DNA from 3 places in the Arthrobacter sorbitolis genome. Region 1 is predicted to be linked to each of the others. Evidence: predicted binding sites of a transcription regulator. Region 1 holds the regulator's gene; each other region holds the start of a gene.
What was found. Region 1 encodes HrcA, which represses chaperone genes, less so after heat shock. Its sites were predicted from a motif close to TTNGCACTCGNNNNNNNCGAGTGCNAA; they were not measured.
Positions count from the first base shown of each region.

Region 2: the regulator HrcA is predicted to act here: its motif matches at 1,740-1,766, upstream of ACX80K_RS09320 (Hsp20/alpha crystallin family protein).
Region 3: the regulator HrcA is predicted to act here: its motif matches at 2,636-2,662, upstream of groES (co-chaperone GroES).

Region 1 is NZ_JBTNDM010000001.1:405,349-409,399, forward strand. Features, by position in the region: gene ACX80K_RS02000 (DUF3097 family protein) at 1-758, opposite strand, end outside; gene hrcA (heat-inducible transcriptional repressor HrcA) at 930-1,943, shown strand; gene dnaJ (molecular chaperone DnaJ) at 2,028-3,158, shown strand; gene ACX80K_RS02015 (16S rRNA (uracil(1498)-N(3))-methyltransferase) at 3,161-3,928, shown strand; gene ACX80K_RS02020 (GerMN domain-containing protein) at 3,959-4,051, opposite strand, start outside.
Region 2 is NZ_JBTNDM010000003.1:192,309-196,359, forward strand. Features, by position in the region: gene ACX80K_RS09310 (hypothetical protein) at 1-213, opposite strand, end outside; gene ACX80K_RS09315 (SDR family oxidoreductase) at 313-1,110, opposite strand; gene ACX80K_RS09320 (Hsp20/alpha crystallin family protein) at 1,204-1,674, opposite strand; tRNA gene ACX80K_RS09325 (tRNA-Val) at 1,878-1,951, opposite strand; gene ACX80K_RS09330 (DUF2630 family protein) at 2,124-2,375, shown strand; gene ACX80K_RS09335 (ABC transporter permease subunit) at 2,390-3,199, opposite strand; gene ACX80K_RS09340 (ABC transporter ATP-binding protein) at 3,192-4,051, opposite strand, start outside.
Region 3 is NZ_JBTNDM010000002.1:723,389-727,439, forward strand. Features, by position in the region: gene ACX80K_RS08095 (iron chelate uptake ABC transporter family permease subunit) at 1-490, opposite strand, end outside; gene ACX80K_RS08100 (ABC transporter permease) at 480-1,493, opposite strand; gene ACX80K_RS08105 (siderophore ABC transporter substrate-binding protein) at 1,526-2,470, opposite strand; gene groES (co-chaperone GroES) at 2,803-3,099, shown strand; gene groL (chaperonin GroEL) at 3,171-4,051, shown strand, end outside.

The DNA.
Region 1 (4,051 bases):
GCGAGGATCCGCCTCCAGCCGTGTGCGACGGCGGCCTGATCGGAGTGCGGCCAGCCGAGACCCGCGAGGATGCCCGTCTTCCAGTCCTGGTGGCGGGGCACCACCGGCCACGCGTCGAGGCCCAGCGCGGCCGGCTTCACGGCCTGCCAGACGTCCACGTAGGGGTGGCCCACGATCAGGACGTGGTGGCGGGCGCCGGGCACGGTCATCGCCTGCTGCGCTATCCGCGATTCCTTCGTCCCCGGCAGGAGGTGATCGACGAGGATCCCGAGCCTCCGCTGCGGCCCGGGTCCGAAGGCGCGCACGGCCCCCTCGAGGTCGTCGACGCCGTGCAGCGGCTCGACGACGATCCCCTCCAGCCGCAGGTCGTCGCCCCACACCTTCTCGACCAGTTCGGCGTCGTGCTTGCCCTCCACCCAGATCCTGCTGGCACGCGCCGTCCTCGCACGTGCTCCGTCCACCCTGAGGGAGCCGGACGCCGTGCGCGTGGCAGCGGGTGCCGCCCGCACGACGGGGGCGACGACGTGCACGGGCGCGCCGTCGAGGAGGAATCCGTGGCCGAGCCGGAAGGTGCGCGTCTTCCCGCGCCGGTCCTCGAGGACCATGACGTGCAGTCCGCCGGACTTCTCGACGCGGACCACCGCACCGACGAAACCGCTCTGCACGTCCTCCAGGACCATGTCCTTCTCGACCGGGACGTCGGGCAGGACGGCCCGCTTCGGAGCCGCAATGTCCTGTGCTCCCCAGCCGTACTCCATGCCGAGCGTGTCCTTCCCGTGGGGGCTCCGGCGGTCTGCCGCGGCCCGGTCCCCAATGCTAACAATCGGTGCCGACGTACTAGACTTGGCACTTGGGTGTGTCGAGTGCTAACCGTTCGGAACCACCCGTGAAGCGCAGTCGTCAGGAGCGGACCCGGAGGTGACACAGGAATGAGTGAACCACGACGCCTAGAGGTGCTCCGGGCCATCGTCGAGGACTACGTCCACTCGCGGGAGCCCGTCGGCTCCAAGGCCCTCGTCGACCGCCACCGGCTGGGCGTCTCGTCCGCCACCATCCGCAACGACATGGCTGTCCTCGAGGAGGAGGGGCTCATCGCGGCCCCCCACACCAGTTCCGGCCGCATCCCCACGGACAAGGGCTACCGCCTCTTCGTCGACCGCATCTCCGAGGTGAAGCCGCTCTCGGCCGCCGAGAAGAAGGCCATCCAGACGCTCCTGGAGGGTGCCGACGACCTGGACGACGTGATGGACCGGACCGTGCGGCTCCTCGCGCAGCTCACCAACCAGGTCGCCGTCGTCCAGTTCCCGCGCGTCGGCGGAGCGTCGGTCCGGCACATAGAGTTCGTGCTGCTCGCTCCGCAGCAGATCCTCGTCGTCCTCATCGCCAGCAACGGCACCGTCCAGCAGCGCATCGTGCGCACCCCGGCGGCGATCCAGGAGACCGAGCTCGCGGAGCTCAGGCAGCGGATCCTCTCGGCCGTGTCCGGTGTGAAGCTGTCGGTGCTGCCCGCCGAGCTCGGTGGGGCGCTGTCGCAGCTGCCCCCTCCGCTGCGGGCCCACGGGGGTACGATCATCAGGACGCTGGAGCAGCTCGCAGGGCTCGGCCGCGACGACCGGATCCTGCTGGCCGGGACGGCGAACCTCGCCCGGTCCACCGGCGATTTTCCGCTGAGCATCGGCCCCGTCCTCGAGGCACTCGAGGAGCAGGTGGTCATGCTGCGGCTCCTCTCCGAGATGGAGTACGACGCCCGGGGCATCTCGGTGAGGATCGGGAGCGAGAACCCGTACGGCGGCCTGTCGGGGGCCTCCGTCGTGGCGACGGGCTACGGACCGGACGCGGGCGCGAAGCTCGGCGTCCTCGGGCCCACCCGCATGGACTACCCGACGACGATGGCCGCCGTGCGCGCCGTCGCCCGCTACCTCTCGAGGGTCCTCGAGGAGTAGGCCGGCGCCTCCCGGGGCGCCCCCGCATTTCCGCCGTACCGGCGAGCAGAGACAGAAGTTCCCAACAGGAAGTGATGTGCACGAGTGAGTAATCACTATGAGGTCCTCGGGGTCGCGCAGGGCGCGACCGGCGAGGAGATCAAGAAGGCGTACCGCAAGCTGGCGCGCAAGCTCCACCCGGACGTGAACACCGGTGACGACGCCGCCGAGGAGTTCAAGCGCGTCACGCACGCCTACGAGGTGCTCTCCGATCCCCAGAAGCGCCGCGTCTACGACACGACGGGCAACGAGAACGGGACCGACAACGGGTACGGCGCCGGCTACTCGGGCTCCGGGTTCGCGTTCCAGGACATCTTCGAGACCTTCTTCGGCGGCGGAGGGCAGCAGGCCGGCGCCCCGTCGCGGACACGCCGTGGGCAGGACGCCCTCATCAACGTGCGCATCGACCTCAGGGACGCCGTCTTCGGCGCCAACAAGAAGATCGAGGTGGACACCGCGGAGGTGTGCCCCACGTGCGACGGCACCTGCTGCCAGCCCGGCACGTCCGTCCGGACCTGCGACATCTGCGGCGGGTCCGGCCAGGTCCAGCGCGCGGTCCGGTCCATCCTCGGGCAGGTCATGACGAGCGCACCCTGCGGCACCTGCCAGGGCTACGGCACCGTGATCCCCAGCCCCTGCCACGAGTGCAGCGGCGAGGGCCGCATCCGCGCCCGGCGCACCCTGACCATCAAGGTCCCCGCCGGCGTGGGTACCGGCACGCGCATCCAGCTCGCCGGGCAGGGCGAGGCCGGGATCGCCGGCGGACCCCAGGGCGACCTGTACGTGGAGATCCGGGTCAACACCGATTCGACCTTCCTGCGCGACGGCGACGACCTGCACGTGACCCTGAGCGTCCCCATGACGGCGGCCGCGCTCGGCACCAGCGTGCACCTGGAGACGTACGACGGCGACCAGGAACTCGTGATCAAGCCCGGCACGCAGTCCGGTGAGATCCTGACGCTCCGCGGACTCGGGGTCACGCACCTCCGGAGCCAGGGCAGGGGAGACCTCCGCGTCCACCTGAACGTCGAGACCCCGCGCAACATCGACCACCAGCAGGAGGAGCTCCTGCGCCGGCTCGCGGAGCTGCGCGGCGAGGAGTACACGGACGGACAGCTCGCCAGCAGCGGTTCGGGCGTGTTCGCGCGCCTGCGGGAGCGCCTCGGGAACCGCTGAGCATGACGCGACCCCTGTTCTTCGGGCCGGGTGACCCGGTCCGGGCTGCCGTGCCCGGCGCCCTGTTCGTCCTCGGCGGGGACGAGGGGCGCCACGCCGCCACCGTGCGGCGGCTCACTCCGGGGGAGCACATCGACGTCTCCGACGGCGCCGGCTACCGCCTCGGCGGTGTCATCACGGCGGTCGGCGCGGGGACGGTCGAGCTCCGTGTCGAGACGGCGGGCCAGGACCCGGCACCCCTGCATCGTCTCGTGCTCGTGCAGGCTCTCGCCAAGGGCGGCCGTGACGAGCAGGCCGTGGAGGCGGCCACGGAGCTCGGCGTCGACGCCGTCGTCCCGTGGCACGCGGAACGCAGCATCGTGCGCTGGCGGGGCGACAGGGCGGAGAAGGGCCGGCAGAAGTGGGTGTCGCTCGTGGGCGCCGCCGCGAAGCAGTCCCGCCGCTCGTTCGTCCCCCACGTGCACGACGTGATGGACACCTCGCGGCTGGCCGCATGGGCGTCGTCGGTGGACCGCCTCGTCGTCCTCCACGAGGACGCGGACGCGTCGCTCGCCGAGCAGGTGTCGGCGCTGCGCGCCGCCGGTGGGCTCGAGGTGCCGTCCTCGACCGCCGTCGTCGTCGGACCCGAGGGCGGCATCAGCGACGCCGAGCTCGGGAAGCTCCGCGCCGTCGGAGCGGGGACGGCGCGCCTCGGACCGCACGTCCTGCGCTCGTCGTCGGCCGGTCCGGCCGCACTGGTCCTCCTGAACCACCTGCTCGACCGCTGGTAGCAGGCCCGCCGGGCGGGAACCCGGCGGCGGTCACCTGACGACGACGGTCTTCGAGTCACGCGCCTCGGCGTCCCCGGCGGGGACGGACACCGTGATGTCGTACCGCCCCGGGGGCAGGGTCAC
Region 2 (4,051 bases), on a different contig from region 1:
GCCGCGGCGCAGGCGGTAACCGTCGCTCCTGTGCACGAGCCGGCGGCCACCGCCGTCGTTCAGCTGGATCCATACCACCGACGCGTCGTCGGTCCTCATGTCCAGGACCCCGCGGAGCTGCGTCCCGGCCGAGTGCTGGAGGGTGACGTGTTCGCCGCGCTTGACGCCGGACCAGTCCTGCAGGTCGGTATCGGGGGTGAGGGGGGCGTCCATGGCGGGCCTTTCACGGAGAGGTCGGGAACACCACGCTAGCCACCGCTCCTGAACGCCGCATGAACGTCCGTTGAAGACTGCCGCCCGTCCTTCGACGGATCAGAGGGTGCGCCAGTCCCCGCTCGTGAGGTGCGAGCCGGCCTGCGGACCCATGAGGAGCATCCCGCCGTCCACGACGAACGAGGCGCCGTTGACGTAGCTCGAGGCCCCGGAGGCGAGGAAGGCGACGACGTCGGCGATCTCCTCCGGCGCTCCCGGACGGCCCACGGGGATCCCGGGGCGGTCCATGGTGCGGGGGTCCTCGTCCTCGGAGGAGTTCATCGGGGTGTTGATCTCGCCGGGCAGGACCGCGTTCGCGGTGATGCCACGGTCGGCCAGCTCGAGCGCGATGGTGCGGATCAGTCCGCCGAGCCCGTGCTTGGAGGCGTCGTAGGCCGCGGAGCCCACGCGCGGCTGCTCCTGGTGGACGCTCGTGACGGCGATGATGCGGCCGCCCCTGCCGCCGTCAAGCATGTGCCGTGCGGCGCGCTGGAGGCAGACGAACGCGCCGTCCAGGTTGGCGCCCATGGTGCCGCGCCAGGTGTCCCAGTCGGTCTCCATGAACATGGTGCCGCCGTTGACGCCCGCGTTGTTGACGAAGACGTCGAGGCCGCCGAGTTCCTCCGCGAGCCGGTCGACGACGTCACCGCAGGCGGGGGCGTCCGTGGTGTCCAGCTGCGCGACGGCGGACCGCACGCCCTTCTCCCGGACGAGGCGCGCGGTCTCCTCCGCGCCCTCCTGGTCGGAGTGCCAGGTGACGCCGACGTCGCAGCCTGCCGCTGCGAGGGCGATGGCCGTGGCCCGGCCGATGCCGGAATCGGAGCCGGTGACGATTGCTTTGGTGGGTGTGAAGTCCATATCCCCATCCTTCGTGCCCGGCGCGCGACGCCGCAAGGGGTCCTTCCGACGCAGTACCCCCGGGCACGGGGCCCGGGGGTACTGGTAGGGCGATCAGGACTCGACGGCGTCCTGGTGTCCGCTGCCGGAGGTCGGACCGCGGACGGCGCTGGACCGGACCGGCGCCGAGTCCTCGCCGCTGACGATCTCGATCTTGCGCGGCCTGGCGCGCTCGCTGACCGGGATCGCGACGCTCAGGACGCCGTTCTCGTACCGGGCGGAGATGCCCTCGGTGTCGACGCCCTGGCCCAGGCTGAGCTGGCGGAGGAACGAGCCGCTCTCGCGCTCGCGGGTCAGCCACTTCACGCCCTCGGCGCTGCGCAGCGTGCGCTCCGCGCGGATGGTGAGGAGCTGGCCGTCGACGTCGATGTCGACCGATCCGGGATCGATGCCCGGAAGGTCCGCCGAGAGGATGTAGTGGTCCTTCTCGCGGTAGAGGTCCATCGGCATGAGGCGGAGTCCGGGACGGCTCTCGAGGAGGGCGCCGGCAACGCGGTCCAGCTCGCGGAATGGATCGAACTTCATGGCCACTGGAAACAACTCCTTCGCATCTGGAGGTTGAGCGTCCTTCGCTCAACTACGGAAAAATGTTAGCACTCGACCCCTGCGAGTGCCAGCAATCGCCGTGTTCGCCCACAACGAACTCCCGACGTCCCGGGGCAACGCAGAAGGCCCGTACCGACGGATCGGTACGGGCCTTCCAGGGTGCTGCCACCAGCTGATCCTCGTGCCTGCGCGGGGCCTCGATCCCCGGGCCTTCCGCGTGTGAAGCGGATGCTCTACCAGACTGAGCTACACAGGCAATTGGTTCTCCAACAGCTTAGGGCATCCGGGCGCCGCGCCAAATTCCCCGGCACGCCCCTCTGGATAGGCCGGTGATCGTGCTGGTCAACCGCCCACCGCCTCAGTAGCCTGAAGAAAAGCCTGCTGATCATCCGCTCACGCCGGACCGGCGACGACGAAGGGATAGCACGATGGACGACCAGGACCTCCTCCAGCGCATCCAGGCACTCGTGCAGGAGGAACACGACCTCCGCGAGCAGCCGCAGGACGCCGGCGCGGCCGAGGCGCACCAGGACCACGTCGCACGCCTGAAGAAGGTGGGGGAGGACCTCGACCAGTGCTGGGACCTGCTCCGCCAGCGCCGTGCGAAGGCCGACGCCGGCGGGAACCCCGCCGACGCCGATGCGCGGCCCGTCAGCCAGGTGGAGGGGTACCGCCAGTAGTAGCCCGGTCGGTGCTACCGGCCGATGTCGCGGCGGGACAGCCCCACGACGGCGGCCACCACCAGGACGCCGCAGAGGCCGAGGAGCACCGCCATGCCGCCCGCCGCACCGTTCCCGAGGCCGTTGGCGAGCGGCGCCGGGGAGAAGGCCCAGTCGTAGGGGGAGAGGTCCTTCACCCAGCGCGCGGCCTCCGCCTGGTTCCCGAGCGCATTGAAGGCGTAGCCGAGGACGGCCACGCCCGCGCCCGCCGCGATCGAGGCCGTCCTCGAACCGGTCAGGGCGCCCGCGGTGACCGACGCCAGGCCGCTCAGCAGGGACAGCAGGTACAGCGCGAACGCCCCGGCGACGGCGTGGCCCGCCGGTATCCCGAGCCCGGAGGGTCCGTCCAGCGCGAGGAGTGCCACCAGCAGGACGCTGCACACGACGGCGAGCCGGAGGCCGAGGGCGAGGGCCGCCTCGAGGGCCACCTGCGTGCGCGTGACGCCGTGCGCGAGGGTGAGTTCGAGGGCGCCGCTCTCCTCCTCGCCGCCGATCGCGGCCGCTCCCCAGCCCACGGCGGCGATGGTCAGCAGGACGAAACCGATCAGTCCCAGCAGGGTCGCCTGCGCATAGCCCGCGCCCGTGGTGATCGAGTCGAAGCCGAGGGTGGAGACCAGTTCCGGAGGCAGGGACGAGACGACGGACTGGAGCTGGCCGGACGCCCCCATGGACGGATAGATCGGCAGGTAGAGCAGGCTCGCGGCCACCACGCCCGCGGACCAGCCGACCAGCCCGACGCGGGAGCGCTGCACGGCGTGGCGGACGAGGGGCAGGGTGCTAGCCATGGCGCGCTCCGGCGTGCAGCGGGCCGGGCCGGCCGTACAGGCCGAGGACGGCCTGTTCGAGGTCGGGCTCCTCGATGACGACGTCCTGCGGCGCGAGCTCGGCCACGAGGGGGATCAGGGCCGCGGGCGAACCCGACAGGCGACCCTCCACCACCACACGCCTGCCGGCGTCACCGTGCGACTCCTCCGTCGCGAGGATCTCCAGGCCCGCGCGGTCCAGGGCCCGGGTCTGCGCCTCGGTCAGGGCGTGGTCCAGCTCGAGGCGCACCGAGCGGGGAGCCTCGTCGCGCAGGTCGGCGACGCGTGCCGAGCGGACCAGGTGGCCCTCGCGGAGCACCGCGACATGGTCGGCACCGTGCTGCACTTCGGAGATCACGTGGGAGGAGAGGAAGACGGCCTGCCCGCCCGCCCTCGCCTCCCGGACGAGGGCGAGGAACTCCCGCTGGACCAGGGGATCGAGGCCCGAGGTCGGCTCGTCGAGGACCAGCAGTTCGGGCCGGTGCATGAACGCCTGGACCAGGCCCAGTTTCTGCTTGTTGCCCTTGGACAGGGTGCCCACCCGGCGGGAGGGATCCAGGCCGAGGCGTTCGACCAGTTCACTGCGGAAGCGTCCGTCGACGGGGCCCGAGATGCGCGCGAAGTGCCCGAGCAGATCCGCGCCGGTGATGCGGCTGTCGAGCCTCAGTTCTCCCGGGAGGTAGCCGATACGGCGGCGGAGGCCCGGTCCCGCCCGCCAGGGATCCGCGCCGAGGATCGTCGCCGTACCTCCGCTCGGCCTGATCAGGCCGAGGATCAGGCGCATCGTGGTGGTCTTGCCGGCGCCGTTGGGGCCGATCACCCCCACCACGCTGC
Region 3 (4,051 bases), on a different contig from region 1:
AGACACCGAAGACGATGCCGACCAGCAGCAGGAGGTGCAGGCTCCGGCCGCCGCCCGTGAACAGCCAGCGGTACAGCAGCCAGGAGAAGGCGACCATGAGGGTGACCTCGACGGCGAAGCGGATCGGCGCGCCGAGCGTGAGGAGTGTCGATGCTCCGAGGGCGAACGCCAGGACGGTCTGGATGAGGATGTAGAGGGCGTCCAGTCCCAGGATGGACGGCGTCAGGATCCGGTTGCCGGTCACGGTCTGGAACAGCACCGTGGACACCCCGACGGCGACGGCGACCAGCACCATCGCGCCGACGCGGTTCAGCCGCCGGGGCAGCACGTACGCGAGGTCGCCCTGGACGTCGACGAGCAGGAACGCCGCGATCAGTGCGGTGGCGACGGTGCCGAGCACGGCGAGCCACGCACCGGGTGGGAGCGTCCCGGCGGGTCGTCGGTCCGACTGCACGACGGCGGCGGGAAGGGGATCGGTCCTAGCGCGCACCGGCGGTCCTCCGGACGAGCAGGGTGATGAACAGGGCGCTGCCGACCACGGAGACGATCACGCCGACGGGCACCTCGTAGGGGAAGCGGACGACGCGGCCCAGGATGTCGCAGGCGAGGAGGAACCCCGCGCCGCACAGGGCGATCCAGGGGACGGCGCGGCGGACGTTGTCCCCGATGAGCAGGGACACGAGGTTGGGCACGATCAGGCCGAGGAAGGGGACGGCCCCCACGACCACGACGACGACGGCGCTGATGAGGCTCACCAGTACGAGCCCGAGGTTCATGGTGCGGCGGTAGTCCAGGCCGAGGTTCGTGGTGAACTCCTCGCCCATGCCGGCCACGGTGAACCGGTCGGCGCACACGTACCCGACGACGGCGAGGACGGCGACGATCCACAGCAGCTCGTAGCGGCCGCGGACGAGCCCGGAGAAGTCGCCGATCATCCACGTGTTGAGCGTCTGCAGCAGGTCGAAGCGGTAGGCGAAGAACGTCGTCCCTGCCGCGATGACACCACCGAGCATGATGCCCACGAGCGGCACGATCAGCGTGTTCCGCAACGGGATCCGGCGCAGGACGGACAGGAAGAGCGCCGTGCCGGCGACGGCGAAGAGGGCGGCGATCCCCATCTTCGCGACGATCGGCGCGGCGGGCAGGAGCAGTGTCGCGACGAGGATCCCGGCGGTGGCGGATTCGACGGTGCCCACGGTGGACGGCTCGACGAAGCGGTTGCGGGCCATCAGCTGCAGGATGAAGCCCGCGACGCTGAGCGCCACACCGGCCAGGACGACCGCCAGGGTGCGCGGGACCCGGCTCACGAGGAACGTCTGCCGGACGCCCGCGTCGCCTGCGAGCAGATCGGCGGGGGAGACCGCCGAGACCCCCACGAACAGGCTGACGAGGGCGAGCAGCAGCACGGCCCCACCCGCGGCCCAGAGGACCGGGCGCCGGGGCGGGCCGTGCTGCTGTGCCGGCCGCTGCGGCCGGAGGGAGAGTGCTGGCATGGGGGAGCCCGCCGCGGGAGCGGCAGGGAGGATCAGGCCGCGACGGCCTCGTGGACGGCCGAGACCATGGCGTCGAGGTTGTTCAGGCCGTACCCGATCAGGTACCAGCTCGCGGAGTCGAGGTAGGTGACGTCGTCGTTCCTCGCGGCCTCCGTGCCGTTCACGAGCTCGTTGTCCAGGACGGCGGAGCCGGCAGCGCCGGCCTCCCCGACGGCGGCGTCGCGGTCGATCACGAAGAGGTGCGCGGGGTCGATCTCGGCGATGTACTCGAAGGAGACCGCTTCACCGTGGGTGCCCTCGCTCTTCACCTCGGCGGCGGGTTCCACGCCCAGCACGTCGTGGATCAGGCCGAACCGGGATCCGGCGCCGTACGCGGTGACCTCGCCCGCGCTGGTCATGAGGACCAGGCCGTCGCCCGCGGAGGCCGCGGCGTCCTTCGTCTCGGTGATCCGTGCGTCGAGTGCCGCCAGGCGGTCGGCCACCTCGTCCTCGGCGCCGAAGATCCTCCCGAGGGACTCGGTGTGCCCGGTGAAGCTCGCCAGGGGATCGGCCGCATCGACGCTCAGGTCGATGGTCGGCGCGATCTCCGAGAGCTCGTCGTAGGAGTCGGCGACACGGCCGGAGATGATGATCAGGTCCGGGGCGGCGGCGGCGATCGCCTCGAAGTCGGGCTCCTTCATCGAGCCGATGTTCGTGGTGTCCCCGCCCTCGTAGGCCGACAGCTGCGCGGGCAGCGTCCCCTGCGGGACACCGGCGACCTCCACGCCGAGCGCGTCCAGCGTGTCGAGGGCGCCGAGGTCGAACGTGAAGACCGTCCCGGGATCCACCGGCACCTCCGTGGTCCCCTGTGCGTGCGCGACGGAGACGGTCGAGGTCGCCGCGGACCCGTCGGCAGCTTCGGAGGAACCACCGCACGCCGTCAGCGCGAGGGTGGCCGCAGCAGCTGCGGAAAGGACGGCGAGGCGCACGTGTGCCATGGGATGAGCTCCGTGGGGGAAGGGCCGGGTGGGCCGGAGGTGGAGGACGCGGAGGTAAGGATAGCCTTACTCCCTCGAATGTAGAGGGCCTCCCGGCAATTACGCAACTGAAGCATGTCCTATTGTGTTGGGACCCGGTTGCAGGGGGCCGTCCCACCGCTCCAGCTGGCACTCGCCTTGACCGAGTGCCAGCGCTTGCATACAGTCGGAGTTGGCACTCGCTCACTGCGGGTGCTAATCCCGAGGGAAGCGTTCGCCGGCACCGCGACGACGGTTCACGCCCAGCCCGACGGCCCCCATTCCATTGGTATCGAACGCAAAGGAGAGCCCGAGTGTCGGTCTCTATCAAGCCCCTTGAGGATCGCATTGTGGTCCGCCCCCTCGAAGCCGAGCAGACCACTGCTTCAGGCCTCGTCATCCCTGACACCGCCAAGGAGAAGCCCCAGGAGGGCGAGGTCGTGGCAGTCGGACCGGGTCGCGTCGACGACAACGGCAACCGCGTGCCCGTCGATGTCGCCGAGGGCGACATCGTCATCTACTCGAAGTACGGCGGAACCGAAGTGAAGCACGGCGGCCAGGAGTACCTGGTGCTCTCCGCCCGCGACGTCCTCGCAGTCGTCGTCAAGTAGTACCCCCTGAGGAGAAGCCCCGGCCCGCAACGGTCGGGGCTTTTCCTCGCCACTCCTGAAAGGAACCAACAGTGGCAAAGCAGTTGGAATTCAACGATGCCGCCCGCCGTGCCCTCGAGGCCGGCGTGGACAAGCTCGCGAACACCGTCAAGGTGACGCTGGGCCCCCGCGGACGCAATGTGGTGCTCGACAAGAAGTGGGGTGCCCCCACCATCACGAACGACGGCGTCACGATCGCCCGCGAGATCGAGCTCGACGACCCGTACGAGAACCTCGGCGCCCAGCTGGCCAAGGAGGTCGCCACCAAGACGAACGACGTCGCCGGTGACGGAACCACCACCGCCACGGTCCTGGCACAGGCGCTCGTCAAGGAGGGCCTCCGCAACGTGGCCGCCGGTGCGGCCCCGGGGCAGCTCAAGCACGGCATCGAGGTCGCGGTCGAGGCCGTCGCCAAGCGCCTGCTCGAGAACGCCCGCGAGGTCGTCGGCCAGCAGACCGCCAACGTGGCCTCCATCTCCGCGCAGAGCACCGAGGTCGGGGACTTGCTCGCCGAGGCGTTCGAGAAGGTCGGCAAGGATGGTGTCATCACCATCGAGGAGTCCTCCAGCACGCAGACCGAACTCGTCCTCACCGAGGGCATGCAGTTCGACAAGGGCTACCTCTCGCCGTACTTCGTGACCGACGCCGAGCGCCAGGAAGCCGTCCTCGAGGACGCGCTCATCCTCATCAACTCGGGCAAGATCTCCTCGCTGCAGGAGTTCCTCCCGCTGCTCGAGAAGGCGCTCCAGGCCGGCAAGCCGCTGTTCATCATCGCCGAGGACATCGAGGGCGAGGCGCTCTCCACCCTGGTCGTCAACAAGATCCGCGGCACCCTGAACGTCGTCGCCGTCAAGGCCCCGGGCTTCGGCGACCGCCGCAAGGCCATGATGCAGGACATCGCGACCCTCACGGG